DNA from 4 places in the Providencia zhijiangensis genome. Region 1 is predicted to be linked to each of the others. Evidence: predicted binding sites of a transcription regulator. Region 1 holds the regulator's gene; each other region holds the start of a gene.
What was found. The regulator Fur, encoded in region 1, represses iron uptake genes when iron is present. The targets are predictions, from matches to a motif close to ATAATAATGAGAACNACTATCAA.
Positions count from the first base shown of each region.

Region 1 (3,194 bases):
TGAAAGCACTGCGCGAAGAAGGCGTTAAAGGTATTGTGAGTGCCGGTGTTGGTAACGGGAATATGTATAAAACTATTTTTGATGCATTAGCTAATGCAGCGAAAGAGGATGTTGTCGTGGTGCGTTCCAGCCGCGTACCGACAGGCTATACAACGCGAAACGCGGAAGTGAATGATAATGAATATGGGTTTGTAGCATCTGAAAGATTGAACCCACAAAAATCTCGTGTATTACTGCAATTAGCATTAACACAAACGAAAGACCCGAAAAAAATCCAAGAGATGTTTGAACAATATTAATATTTAATAATAGGCGGCAGAAATGTCGCCTTTATTCTATTTTTATTACGTATAAAACGCGTTCTTTTGGTGATAAGCGAATTTATATAATCAAAATAACTCGACAATAAATACCTATAAATAAGGTAGTAAAGTTATTATCGAGCAATTCAATATCATTTATTTAACAAATTTAATTACAGAGCACCCGCTTCAGGTGTGTGTGGTTCTGAATTTTCTTGTTTGGTTTTTTCTTTAAATACCGCTACGTTTCCCGTCGATTTCGTTGCAGATTTAACCTCAGCATGACCAGAAAATATTCCGCCTTTTTTAATGGATAAACTGGAATAGCGGATGATGCCATAAATTTCACCATTGGTATCAATGCTAATAGTTTCGGTGATGCATTCACCTTCCACTTTGCCGTTTACCCATAGCTCATTACTGGTTATATTGCCGGTAACATGCCCATTTTGCATGATTTTGACGGTGTTGTTTTTACCAGTAATATTGCCAATCACAGTACCATAAATATGCACTTGTTCATTGGAAGTAATATTGCCCTCAAACACGACATCTTTGGCAATAATGGTATTGGTTTTTTCTTCGCTAACGACTGCTGTAGATGTTTGCATTTTTTCCTCAGCAATTTGTTGAGTGATTTCTTCTTTATTGATAGTGGGAGTGGGCTCTGGTTTGTTTTGTTTTTTATTGAACATGTGACTAACCTTTTTGTAATTGAAGTATAGAACCAAACAAATGATTGAAGATATAAAGGCAACGGATGCCACAAAGGTATATCTAAAAAACCACGCTATCAAAGTAAGAAACCAGAAGAAAAAACTTATGTTCAAAAACAGATATGTTTTTTTCATCCTTTAATCTCTTACGCATAAATTTGATCATGAGTATAAATTAAAATAACACATGGCAAATTAAAGAATAGAGGATAATTTTAGTTTTATCTGAAGAAATAAAGCTATGTATTTTTAAAAAATAGTCGCTAATTTTCAGCTAAAGAGCAAAATAGGGGAATGTTAAGAATATATAAATAAAAATACCCACTAATAAACATTAAGTGGGTATCATCAATACGAAATCACTGATTAATTAAATCGCCTCATTTTTAATGAGACGATTTATGAATGTGATTATTTAGCTTCGTGGACGCTTTCATTTTCACGACAGTCACCTTCAGCGCAGTGGCCATATAGATATAAACTGTGGTTAGACAGTTTAATGCCGTGGCGCTTGGCGATGTCATGCTGACGTTCTTCGATTGATTCGTCAGTAAATTCGATAACTTTGCCACAATCTAAACAAATTAAGTGGTCATGGTGATGCTGCTGAGTCAATTCAAATACGGATTTTCCACCTTCGAAATTGTGACGAGTCACAATACCTGCATCATCAAATTGGTTTAATACGCGGTAGACAGTGGCTAACCCGATTTCTTCACCAATATCAATCAGCTTTTTGTAGAGATCTTCCGCACTGACGTGATGGCACTCAGGCTCCTGAAGTACTTCCAAAATCTTCAATCTTGGAAGAGTGACTTTGAGTCCTGCATTTTTCAATGCTTTATTATTGTCTGTCATGCGGGCTTGTCCTGTATTTTAAATCATAAATTTAACAATAATGAGACGTTTTTAACAAAAATCCAGTTGTCTTCTAAACTGATTTACAATTATAGGCATGGAAAATAAAAATAGAAACCATGCATTGTCTCATTATTTTGATTCGTTCTTAAAAGCGAGTCCATTAGATGGAAGGATAATCCATCATATCGAATGGCCCCCGCTTTTAATTGACAATCTATGTCATTATTAGCCAAGGATTTCAGCCAGAGACATCTCTTCAGAGATTTGTTTAACCCAAGCGTCAACACGCTCTTCGGTCAGTTCTGGTTGACGATCTTCATCGATAGCAAGACCGATAAAGTGGTTATCGTCCGCCATACCTTTAGAAACTTCAAAGTGGTAGCCTTCAGTTGGCCAATGACCCACGATCACTGCACCACGTGGCTCAATGATGTCACGGATAGTTCCCATCGCATCACAGAAATACTCTGCGTAGTCTTCTTGGTCTCCACAACCAAACAGTGCGACAAGCTTGCCGTCAAAATCAATTTCTTCTAATGTTGGGAAAAAGTCATCCCAATCACACTGAGCTTCACCGTAGTACCACGTAGGGATGCCAAGAAGTAGGATATCAAATGCTTCGATATCTTCTTTGCTGCATTTAGCAATATCGTGAACTTCTGCAACATCTTTGCCTAATCTTTCTTGGATCATTTTGGCAATATTTTCTGTGTTACCTGTGTCACTTCCGAAGAAAATGCCTATAACTGCCATAAAGTGATTAACCTCTTGTTTTTCTAGTAGAGAGTATAAATTACCGATTCTGCTAGAACTAAAATATAGAACGAAAATAGGTAAAATTTTGCGCCTTATTTTGGCGAAAAAAACAGTGTTAGTCTGTCAAATTTGTGTGATTTACCCAGATACGGCTAGCGGTCAATTGTCTCACTAACCTGCTCAAGTTGAGCCATCAAAATTTCTTCAATTAGCTCACTTCGGCTTATGTTTTTCTCTTCAGCTAATTGGTTTAAGACCGCGACAGCGTCTTCATTTAATTTCAGCTCAACTCGACGTAGCCCTTTGACTTTGTCTCGTTTTAGCTGATTTCGCTTATTGATTCGTAATTGTTCATCCCGCGACAACGGGCTAGTTTTTGGTCGCCCAGGCCTGCGTTCTTCTGCGAACAAATCCAGTGTGGTGCGGTCAGTTTGTTCTTTTGCCATATCTACTATTGCTAACGGAAGGGGTGTGCCAGTAATTCAGCGGGCAATGATACCCTAGCTGAATCCCTAGTACCATAGGTGCATACCCCGCTAATTCATCTAATAGATTAAAA
Region 1 covers NZ_CP135990.1:1,212,255-1,215,448, forward strand. The annotation lists gene ansB (L-asparaginase 2) at 1-299, shown strand, start outside; gene QS795_RS05435 (bactofilin family protein) at 476-997, opposite strand; gene fur (ferric iron uptake transcriptional regulator) at 1,430-1,876, opposite strand; gene fldA (flavodoxin FldA) at 2,105-2,632, opposite strand; gene ybfE (LexA regulated protein) at 2,788-3,081, opposite strand.

Region 2 (3,194 bases), 1.9 Mb from region 1:
TGGTGGGCAAGTGATGGTTCTGAATTTCGAAGATGGTATTTCAACCACCAATATCATCAAAAATATTATGAAAACTAAATAATTAAATCTTAATTGGTTTTAGTAAAAGCCTAGCTTTTTGTTTGCATTTAAATGCGTGCAGAAGTTAGGCTTTTTTGTTTGTGACTGAATCAATCTTCTTGTTTTTCTTCAATCACTTTTTCATCTGAAAAACGGGCTTCAAGTGCGCTAACGCGTTGCTCCATTTTCATCAGTTTTTCGCGAGTGCGCAGCAAAACTTGTGTTTGAATATCAAACTCTTCACGGCTAACTAAATCTAATTTACCAAGCTGAGATTGCAGCAGTGAACGAAGCTTTTTATCAAAGTCTTCACCTAAGTCACGCACGCCTTTTGGTAATGCACCTTGAATTTGGCGGGCAACTTGTTCAATTTTTTTCGGATCGAGCATTCGCGGGTCCTTCAGTTTCAATATAACTTCAGTTTCAAAATAAATAATGTGGGGTAGTGTAATACCTGCGGCGTTACGAATAAACCACCTTCTGACATTATTATAAAAACCCAGCCTTTCATCTTGTTTTTATTGGCGAAAAGTGTGAGTAAGTTTCCACTTTATCGTTTGTTCGTTGCACCATTGAATTATTGGAGTTATATTAATTGCGTAATCTCAGGGCGGGGTGAAAGTCCCCACCGGCGGTAACATGCATCGCGCATGAAGCCCGCGAGCGCTTTGTTATCTTTGGCGTTATTGTCATGGATAGGAAAGGTCAGCAGATCCAGTGTGAATCTGGAGCCGACGGTTATAGTCCGGATGGGAGAGAATCACTGTATCTGCATGCTTGTACCTTTTAGGTGCAACATTGTTCTACATATTGAATGGCGAAACGGCTGTTAAGTCGTTGTGTTTATTCATTTCTCGTACTCCTAAGACTGCCCTGGTTCTGGTAACTCAAATATTGTTAATTTAAGAAGGTTTTTACCATGAATCAGACGCTACTTTCCGAATTCGGTAATCCAACCGAGCGTGTTGAAAATGCAATTGAAGCCCTGCGCCAAGGCAAAGGTATCTTAGTTCTCGATGATGAAGATCGTGAGAATGAAGGTGACTTAGTGTTTGCAGCAGAAACCATGACCACAGAGCAAATGGCAATGACCATTCGCTATAGCAGTGGCATTGTGTGCCTGTGTATTACGGAAGAACGCCGTAAGCAGCTTGATATTCCGATGATGGTGGAAAAAAACACCAGCCAAAACCAAACCGGTTTTACGGTCACTATCGAAGCGGCAAAAGGCGTAACGACAGGCGTTTCTGCGGCTGATCGTATCACGACGATTAAAACCGCAATTGCGGACAATGCGGTACCTGCGGATATTAACCGCCCAGGCCACGTATTCCCTCTGCGCGCTCGTGAAGGTGGGGTATTAACTCGCCGTGGTCATACCGAAGCGACAATTGACTTAGCTGTACTGGCAGGTTTTAAACCCGCTGGAGTACTGTGTGAGTTAACCAACGATGATGGCAGCATGGCGCGTGCGCCAGATGTAGTGAAGTTTGCTCGTGAGCACAACATGACCGTTGTGACTATCGAAGACTTAGTGAACTACCGCCTTCAGGTGGAAAAAAAAGCCAGCTAATTTGCTAGGTTTTTAAAACGTTTTGCATACAGAGTCATCGGCCACAAAGTTGCACACCTTTGTGGCCTCTTCAAATTTTTTGATGATCATTCTCATAATTCCCCCACTGTGTTTTTTCTAAAAAAGGGTATGCTGATACTCATTATCCTTCTAGTGGAATTGAGGTCATCATGTCGACAAATAACCAACACTTAACCCATCGAATGCCTGCGGTATTTATCGGTCATGGTAGCCCGATGAACGCGATTAATCATAATTCGTACACTGAAGCATGGGAAAAACTGGGCAAAACCTTGCCTAGACCGCGTGCGATTTTGGTGATCTCAGCACACTGGTATACCCGTGGAACGGCGATCACGGCGATGATTAAACCGAAAACTATCCATGATTTTGGTGGTTTCCCTGAAGCTTTATACCAAATAGAGTATCCAGCACCGGGTTCTCCAGAACTGGCTAAACAGGTGGCTGAATTACTGTCTCCAGAACCAATTCATCAAGATAAAGAGGAATGGGGGCTTGATCACGGCACATGGGAAATTTTAGTCCGTATGTATCCTCAAGCGGATATCCCTGTTGTTCAGCTCAGCATTGATGGTACGAAACCCGCAGCTTGGCATTATGAGCTGGGGAAAAAGCTGGCGACATTACGAAATGAAGGGATATTGATTATGGGCAGCGGTAACGTGGTTCATAATTTAAGAGCGATGGATTGGCAAAATGCTAATGCAGCACCTTATCCTTGGGCGACCTCTTTTGAGCAGTTTGTGTATGACAATTTACGCAGTCACGAGCAGCCGCATCCACTCACAAAAGGGTTAGATCGTGAAGATGGTAAATTATCGAATCCATCTCCAGAACACTTTTTACCTATCTTACCTATTTTAGGGACTTGGGATGGTGAAGAAGGGATAAGTACGCCTGTGGAAGGCATTGTTTCTGCATCGCTGAGCATGTTGTCAGTGCAAATCGGTTAATACTTTCGAATCAGTTTATGCTTTCAGGTTGGTTAATACTGAGAATAAAAAATAAGAAAGCGGCACGAAATAGCTCGTTGCCGCTTTCTTTTTATCAGACACCCTGTTTTATCAAACTAACAAAATATTAGTCGATAATAATATGTGGGTAAAAACGTGATAAATCCTGAGTAATCAGTTCTTTATCTTCACGAATACAGATACCCGCAGGTTGGTCGTTAACTAACCAGCTTCCCACTAATGTGTAGCTGCCTTCAAATTTTGGCAGTGAGTGGAATTGCTGGATAATCATCCCTTCTTCACCATAAGGACCATCCGCAGAAGCGATTTCTTTGCCATTTTCGATGACGCGAATATTCGCACCTTCACGAGAAAATAGCGGTTTAATCACATAGCTTTCAAGCTCTGGTTTGTTACCATCCGCAAAGTAAGCTGGTAACAAGTTTGGATGATCAGGGAACATTTCCCATAACATTGGCAGCAACGCTTTGTTGGAAATAATACTTTTCCAAGCTGGCTCTAACCAACGTACACCCGCATCTTGCAGTTTGGTTGAGAAGATTTCTCTGAGCATAAATTCCCATGGA
Region 2 covers NZ_CP135990.1:3,081,539-3,084,732, reverse strand. The annotation lists gene hldE (bifunctional D-glycero-beta-D-manno-heptose-7-phosphate kinase/D-glycero-beta-D-manno-heptose 1-phosphate adenylyltransferase HldE) at 1-82, shown strand, start outside; gene ubiK (ubiquinone biosynthesis accessory factor UbiK) at 171-449, opposite strand; FMN riboswitch at 658-825, shown strand; gene ribB (3,4-dihydroxy-2-butanone-4-phosphate synthase) at 980-1,633, shown strand; gene ygiD (4,5-DOPA-extradiol-dioxygenase) at 1,804-2,607, shown strand; gene QS795_RS14020 (glutathionylspermidine synthase family protein) at 2,735-3,194, opposite strand, start outside.
Region 2: ygiD (4,5-DOPA-extradiol-dioxygenase) is a predicted target of Fur. The motif match lies at 1,713-1,735, and genes of this name have one in related genera.

Region 3 (3,194 bases), 330 kb from region 1:
ATCATGAACGCCATAACCAGCCCGCTGGAAAATCTCACGGCGGTAGCGGTCTAGATCGTTAGAATTTTTTCTATCAGGCAGTTTATAGGTACTATCTCCCGTAATTTTTGTTCTTGCGGCAAATTCGCCAGTCCAGCCCACATTAATTCCGGTGTTCGCTATAGGTGCATTGAATTTAATCATCATCGATTCAGGTCGAATAGAAGAAAGAGCGTGATTTTCTAAATCTTCTTTTCCAGAGGTTAAATTATGGTTGAGGCTCAAATCAAACCACTGAGACTGATAGTGAATAAAGCTATCGAAACCAGTAATGGTGGCCGATGGCACATTGGCATAGAAAATTTCTTCAGGGAACCAGACATAATATAAATCGCGGTTCACTTTCCTTTTATATTGGCTATGCATCGCAATGTAGTTATGAGCTTTAGTATGGAAATAGGTTGTTCCAAAGCTGAGCGTATCACCCGTTACCACAAAATCGTCGAAGCTGAGTTTTAGGCCTGCTTCTGTAGTTTTATTGGTTTCTGGTTTTAAATCAGGAGACGTTCTAAAGATTGAAGTGCCAGCCCATTTGGTGGAAAAGTGAAGTGAGTTATTGTACAACTCCGCCATTCTTGGCGCGCGATAGCCTTCGGCATACGAGGAATGAAGACTTAGCCAATGCGTTGGTGTCGCGCTAATAGCAAAACGTGAAGACCAATTGGTATGTTTGCTTTTGGCAAAACCATCGCGATTGACACTATATTGTGTAAAACGCGTTCCAGCTGAAAGCGTCACAGGCACATGGGCAAACGTGAGTTCATTGTTTAGCCAACCGGAGGTATTTGATAACTCTGTGGGTGGATAGCTAATTGCATATTGATTCGGTTTTTGTTTTTGTTGATAGTGTTCAATACCACTTTGAATATTGCTGTATGCCCAGCTCGATACAGGTAAAGTAAAGTGGTTTGAAAATTTAGAACCATAGGTATATTGATTACGACTTTCGGCACCATACTCCGTTGGTTTTTTAGCGGCTTTAACTAAATCTAATTGGCTTAGGCTGAGATCAGTATAATAAATATCCCATTCACCTTCCCATTGAAGCTTGTTTGTCGGTTTAAAAGCCTGATTAATGAGGATATCACGCTGATGAGCATTACGTTGAGTTGGGGTATTTGGGAACATCTGTTTCTTTGTATCTACGGAAGCCGGTTGTTTAAGGCTTAGCCCATCATTGCGATACTCTCTCAGCTGTAATCCAAGGTGATAAGCAGGGTTTGCCATCCAGGTGGTTTTAAACATCCAATTATGGATCTTTTCTTGGTTATCAAAAGGGGCTGAATCAATTGATGCCATTAAATATTTTTTGCGTTGGCTATAGCTGAGTAGGGCATCAACAGAATCACTGCGCCCAAGTAATGTTCCCCCCGCATAATAACCATGATCATTACGGTTGATACCACTAAACAAGCGCCCCCCGAAATTTTGTCCAGGTGCTAACACTTCTGAAGCGCTGAGGGTTTTAAGGGAAATAACACCAGCAAGCGCGCCGCTGCCGTGTTGTACAGAAGATGCGCCTTTATGCACATAGGCTTTACTGATCAGTGAGGGATCAATCAGTGTGGCATCGAATAGGCCAGAATTAAAATCCTGAACCACATTATCTACCATAATTTTTACGCCACGTGAATCGTAGCCTCGCATTTGCACTGACTGTCCATAGGTACTGCCTGCACCCGTCACAAAAATACCAGCCTGACCTTTTAATAGGTCGAGCGCAGATGTGGCGGTTTGTTGTTCTGGTGCGGTTGCGTCAATCACCTCAAATTGCTCAGCAACGGTAAACTTTTCGTGGCTCAATGGAGTGGTGGTGACGTGAATGATATCGTCGGCGGCAAAACTTGCAGTATTGAACCCAGTCATAGCAAGGGCGACGGTTAATGTTGATAAAGAAAATACTTTGCTGTGTGAAGCACCTGAAGTTGATGCTGATCTCAATGTAAGCGCCATTAGGAAATCCTTTCCTGAGTAATATGATTCTAGCAGCCAAGATAATAAAAAAATTATCTATGGGTAGCATATAGTTAAAAACGAGAATCATTATCGTTAATAAAATGACGGTATCAAGTGTTTTTCGGTTAATAATATTAAAATAATTGAGATTGTAAGGCAATTATATTGTTGAATGAATGTATTGATAGTGACTTATTTGGGCGAGGAATGGAGATAAGCGCTTTAGATTATAATACAATTTAAAACGCTTATCTTGGCTGTGGACAGCGAGACTTATTTGAAGCGGAAGTTAACCGCGTCAGCCAGAATTTCAATCAACTGTTCGGTGTCTTCCCAACCTAAACATGGATCGGTAATCGATTGACCATAAACTAGAGGTTGGCCTGCACAGATTTTTTGATTACCTTCTTTTAAGAAGCTTTCTGCCATCACACCACTAATTGCTGTGGAACCTTGCTTAATTTGTTGAGCGATATCTTGTGCCACATCTAATTGGCGACGATGAATTTTCTGGCAGTTACCGTGGCTGAAGTCCACCACTAAATGCTCAGCTAAACCAAATTCATTTAATTTTTCACAAGCTTGTGAAATGTACTGCGCTTCATAGTTAGGCTTCTTGCCACCACGCATAATGATATGCCCATGAGGGTTACCACTGGTTTGGTAGATGGTCATCTGCCCGCTCTTATCTGGCGATAAAAACATATGTTGTGCTTTGGCTGCACGAATAGCATCAATAGCGATGTTGATATTGCCATCTGTACCGTTTTTAAAACCAACAGGACAGGAGAGCGCCGAAGCCATTTCTCGGTGGATCTGACTTTCAGTGGTACGAGCGCCAATCGCTCCCCAGCTAATTAAGTCCGCAATATATTGCCCCGTCACCATGTCGAGGAATTCGGTGGCGGTTGCTAACCCTAATTGATTAACTTCAATCAAAAGCTTGCGCGCTAAACGGATACCGGTGTTTACTTGACATGAATTATCAAGATGCGGATCAGAAATTAAACCTTTCCAGCCCACAACGGTACGCGGTTTTTCAAAATAGGTGCGCATGACAATTTCTAAGCGATCTTGATATTTTTGACGTAACGTATTTAGCTTATTAGCGTATTCAATTGCGGCATCAATATCATGAATAGAGCAAGGACCTACAATTACCAGCAAGCGCAGGTCTTCACCGGATAGGATCTTTTCAA
Region 3 covers NZ_CP135990.1:1,538,530-1,541,723, forward strand. The annotation lists gene QS795_RS06995 (TonB-dependent receptor domain-containing protein) at 1-1,992, opposite strand, end outside; gene QS795_RS07000 (3-deoxy-7-phosphoheptulonate synthase) at 2,269-3,194, opposite strand, start outside.
Region 3: QS795_RS06995 (TonB-dependent receptor domain-containing protein) is a predicted target of Fur. The motif match lies at 2,067-2,089, and genes of this name have one in related genera.

Region 4 (3,194 bases), 530 kb from region 1:
TGGCAATCAGTGCGCCAGAAAGTAGTAAAAGGGTATCACCGGGTAAAAATGCGGCAGGGAGCACGCCATTTTCTAATACAATCACCACAAAGAGTACGGTGTAAATGACCCAGAGAACTTCTGGGTTGGCGAGCTTCATAAAATCGTGGTGCCAAAGTGCCAGTACGATTTCGCGTATGACTTCCATAATCGTTCCTGTATCTGCATAAAGCGAATTATTGGGCTCTATATTACAGGAAAAATTTCAGCCTAGTTTGATTTGTTTGGGTAATTATCTAAAAGGCAGTGATTAACTGCCTAATAGTAAGGAGGAAATGTTGGTGCTTAAATACGAGTGAAGGCGCGTTGTAAATCATCAATGAGATCTTGCGGATGCTCTAAACCGACATGTAGACGGAAAAATGACCCATTATCAGGTTGATAATCGTATTGGCGCATACTGAGTAAATCTTCGGTTTGATAACCAAGAATCAGCGATTCAAACCCGCCCCATGAATACCCCATTTTAAAATGGCTAAAGTGGTCAAGAAAATCACTGAACTGTTTAGGGGATAACCGCGAATTTAATTGAAATGAAAACAAACCGTTGCAGCCACTAAAGTCGCGTTTAAAAAATTCATGCCCAGGGTGGCTTGGAAGTGCAGGGTGAAAAACACGTGCCACAGCGAGGTGCTCCGCTAACCAGTTTGCGACGGTTAAACTGTTTGCTTCATGTTGTTTGAGGCGGGTTGGTAGGGTGTGAAGCCCTCTACCTGCCATGTAAACGGTATCAGGATCGGCGGTTTGCCCCAATAAATAGGAGTTTTCTCGCAGGGTTTCGATGCAGCGTTGGTTGGCAACAGCGACCCCTAACATGCCATCCGAATGGCCATTAATGTATTTTGTCGCGGATTGAATAGAGACATCCACATCAAATAAAAGAGGTTTAAGTAAGACTCCCGCAGCCCATGTATTATCGATCATGATAATGATTTCTGGGGATTTTTGGCGAATGGCTTTTACGATAGCGGGCAGGTCGTGCACTTCCATGGTGATAGAACCTGGTGATTCCAAAAAGACAATTTTCGTATTTGAACGAATTAAATCGGCAATTTTGGCACCAATCAATGGGTCGAAATAATTCGTTTCAACATTCAAATTAGTGAGAATTTTGTCGCAGAAGTTTTGTGTCGGATCATAGGCAGACCCTGTGACCAGAATATGATCCCCCGCGCTAATAAACGACATAATGGCATTAGTGATTGCAGCGGCACCTGAAGGATAAAGAACACAACCAGCCCCACACTCCAATTCGGTCATCGCTTCTTGGAAAGCAAAATGGGTCTGTGTGCCTCGGCGACCATACATTAATACGCCATTCGCACGATTGCGTACCGCGTGCTTTTTATCTTCTACCGAATCAAAAATCACGGAAGAGGTGCGCTGAATGACAGGGTTTACCCCTTTTTGAGTGAATTTAGGGTTTCTACCAAGATGCACGAGCTGGGTTTCTGGTTTTATGTTTGCCATTGAGCTATCCCTTATTTACCGATAGAAAATCAAATGATTGGCTAAGTTATCACCTGACGTTAAATGATTTTGGTCTACCAGAGCAAGAACAAAAGTGGTTAGCTGAATTTTCTTCATTATCAAGTCGTAAATCGTGTTGTCTTGCAATCACATTATGAGGGTAATATTGATGAGCGACAAAAAATTGCGAATACTAATGATAATTACTATCAATTCGTGGTGTGTTTGATATTATCTGACATCTTGACGAAAAGAGATGAATGCGTGAATCAAATTTCGCTTTTAATGGTTAGTCGATGAATGGCACAATCATCGATATAAATTTTTTTATACAACACAAAATAAGAGAGTAAAGGCCAACTGATGCGTAAATTAACAGCTTCTATTCTATTGGCGATCGGCTTAATGGGCACGGCATCCGCAGAAACAACACCCGCTGTCACACCTACTACACCAGTAGCTAACCAAGGTTCAACAGCAGCTCCTGCAAATACACCTTCCACAACGGAAGTGACTGCGACTCCTGCAACGACAACTCCAGCAGCAACACCGGAATCTGTCGTGACAAATACGGTAGTGACTGAAAATGTTGAGATTGCGACTGAAGCTCACGGTGGCGGTTTTGATCAGGATTTATCGGTTTGGGGTATGTACCAAAACGCAGATGTTGTTGTAAAAACGGTGATGATTGGTCTGTTACTCGCATCTGTGATTACATGGGCGCTATTCTTATCCAAAGGAAGTGAGATTTTAATTGCACGTCGTCGTTTAAAAGATGAAGCAAAAGCAATTGCAGAAGTAAAATCTCTTGATGAAGCGGTATCTATCGCGGAAGGGTTTAAAGCGGGTAGCATTACGCGCATGTTATTAGCTGAAGCGACAACAGAAAGAGCGCTTTCGGCGAACAGCCAAGATCTTGCTGGTATTAAAGACCGTACAGGTTTCCGTTTAGAAAGAGCGGTTGCTGCAATCAGCCGTTATATGGGACGTGGAAATGGTTATTTAGCAACAATTGGTGCGATTTCTCCATTTGTCGGTCTATTCGGTACCGTGTGGGGGATCATGAACAGCTTCATTGGTATTGCTCACTCTCAAACCACAAACTTAGCGGTTGTTGCTCCAGGGATCGCAGAAGCGCTGCTGGCAACGGCAATCGGTCTTATCGCCGCGATTCCTGCGGTGGTTATCTATAATATTTTTGCTCGTATGATCAACAACTATCGTGGTCAAGTGGGTGATGTTGCTGCACAAGCAGCGTTGTTACTGGGGCGTGACCTCGATCTGGCAAACAGCAAAGCAAGGTAATTATTATGGCAATGCGTTTAGGTGACGAACAAGACGATAGCGGTGAAATGCATGAGATCAACGTAACACCGTTTATCGATGTTATGTTGGTTCTGCTGATTATCTTTATGGTTGCAGCGCCATTGGCTACCGTTGATATTAAAGTCGACTTACCTGCTTCCACTGCGAAGCCTCAGCCTCGACCAGAAAAGCCAGTATTCTTAACTGTGAAATCAGATAGTCAGCTATTCATCGGCGAGCAAGCGGTCAGTAAAGAACAATTAGGTTCAACTCTTGATCAAGCGACAAACACCAATAAAGAAACCACAATTTTCTTCCAAGCGGATAAAAGTGTGGATTATGAAACGATGATGGATGTAATGAATGCATTGCGTCAATCG
Region 4 covers NZ_CP135990.1:678,878-682,071, forward strand. The annotation lists gene QS795_RS02955 (DedA family protein) at 1-187, opposite strand, end outside; gene metC (cystathionine beta-lyase) at 325-1,509, opposite strand; gene exbB (tonB-system energizer ExbB) at 1,873-2,814, shown strand; gene exbD (TonB system transport protein ExbD) at 2,820-3,194, shown strand, end outside.
Region 4: exbB (tonB-system energizer ExbB) is a predicted target of Fur. The motif match lies at 1,700-1,722, and genes of this name have one in related genera.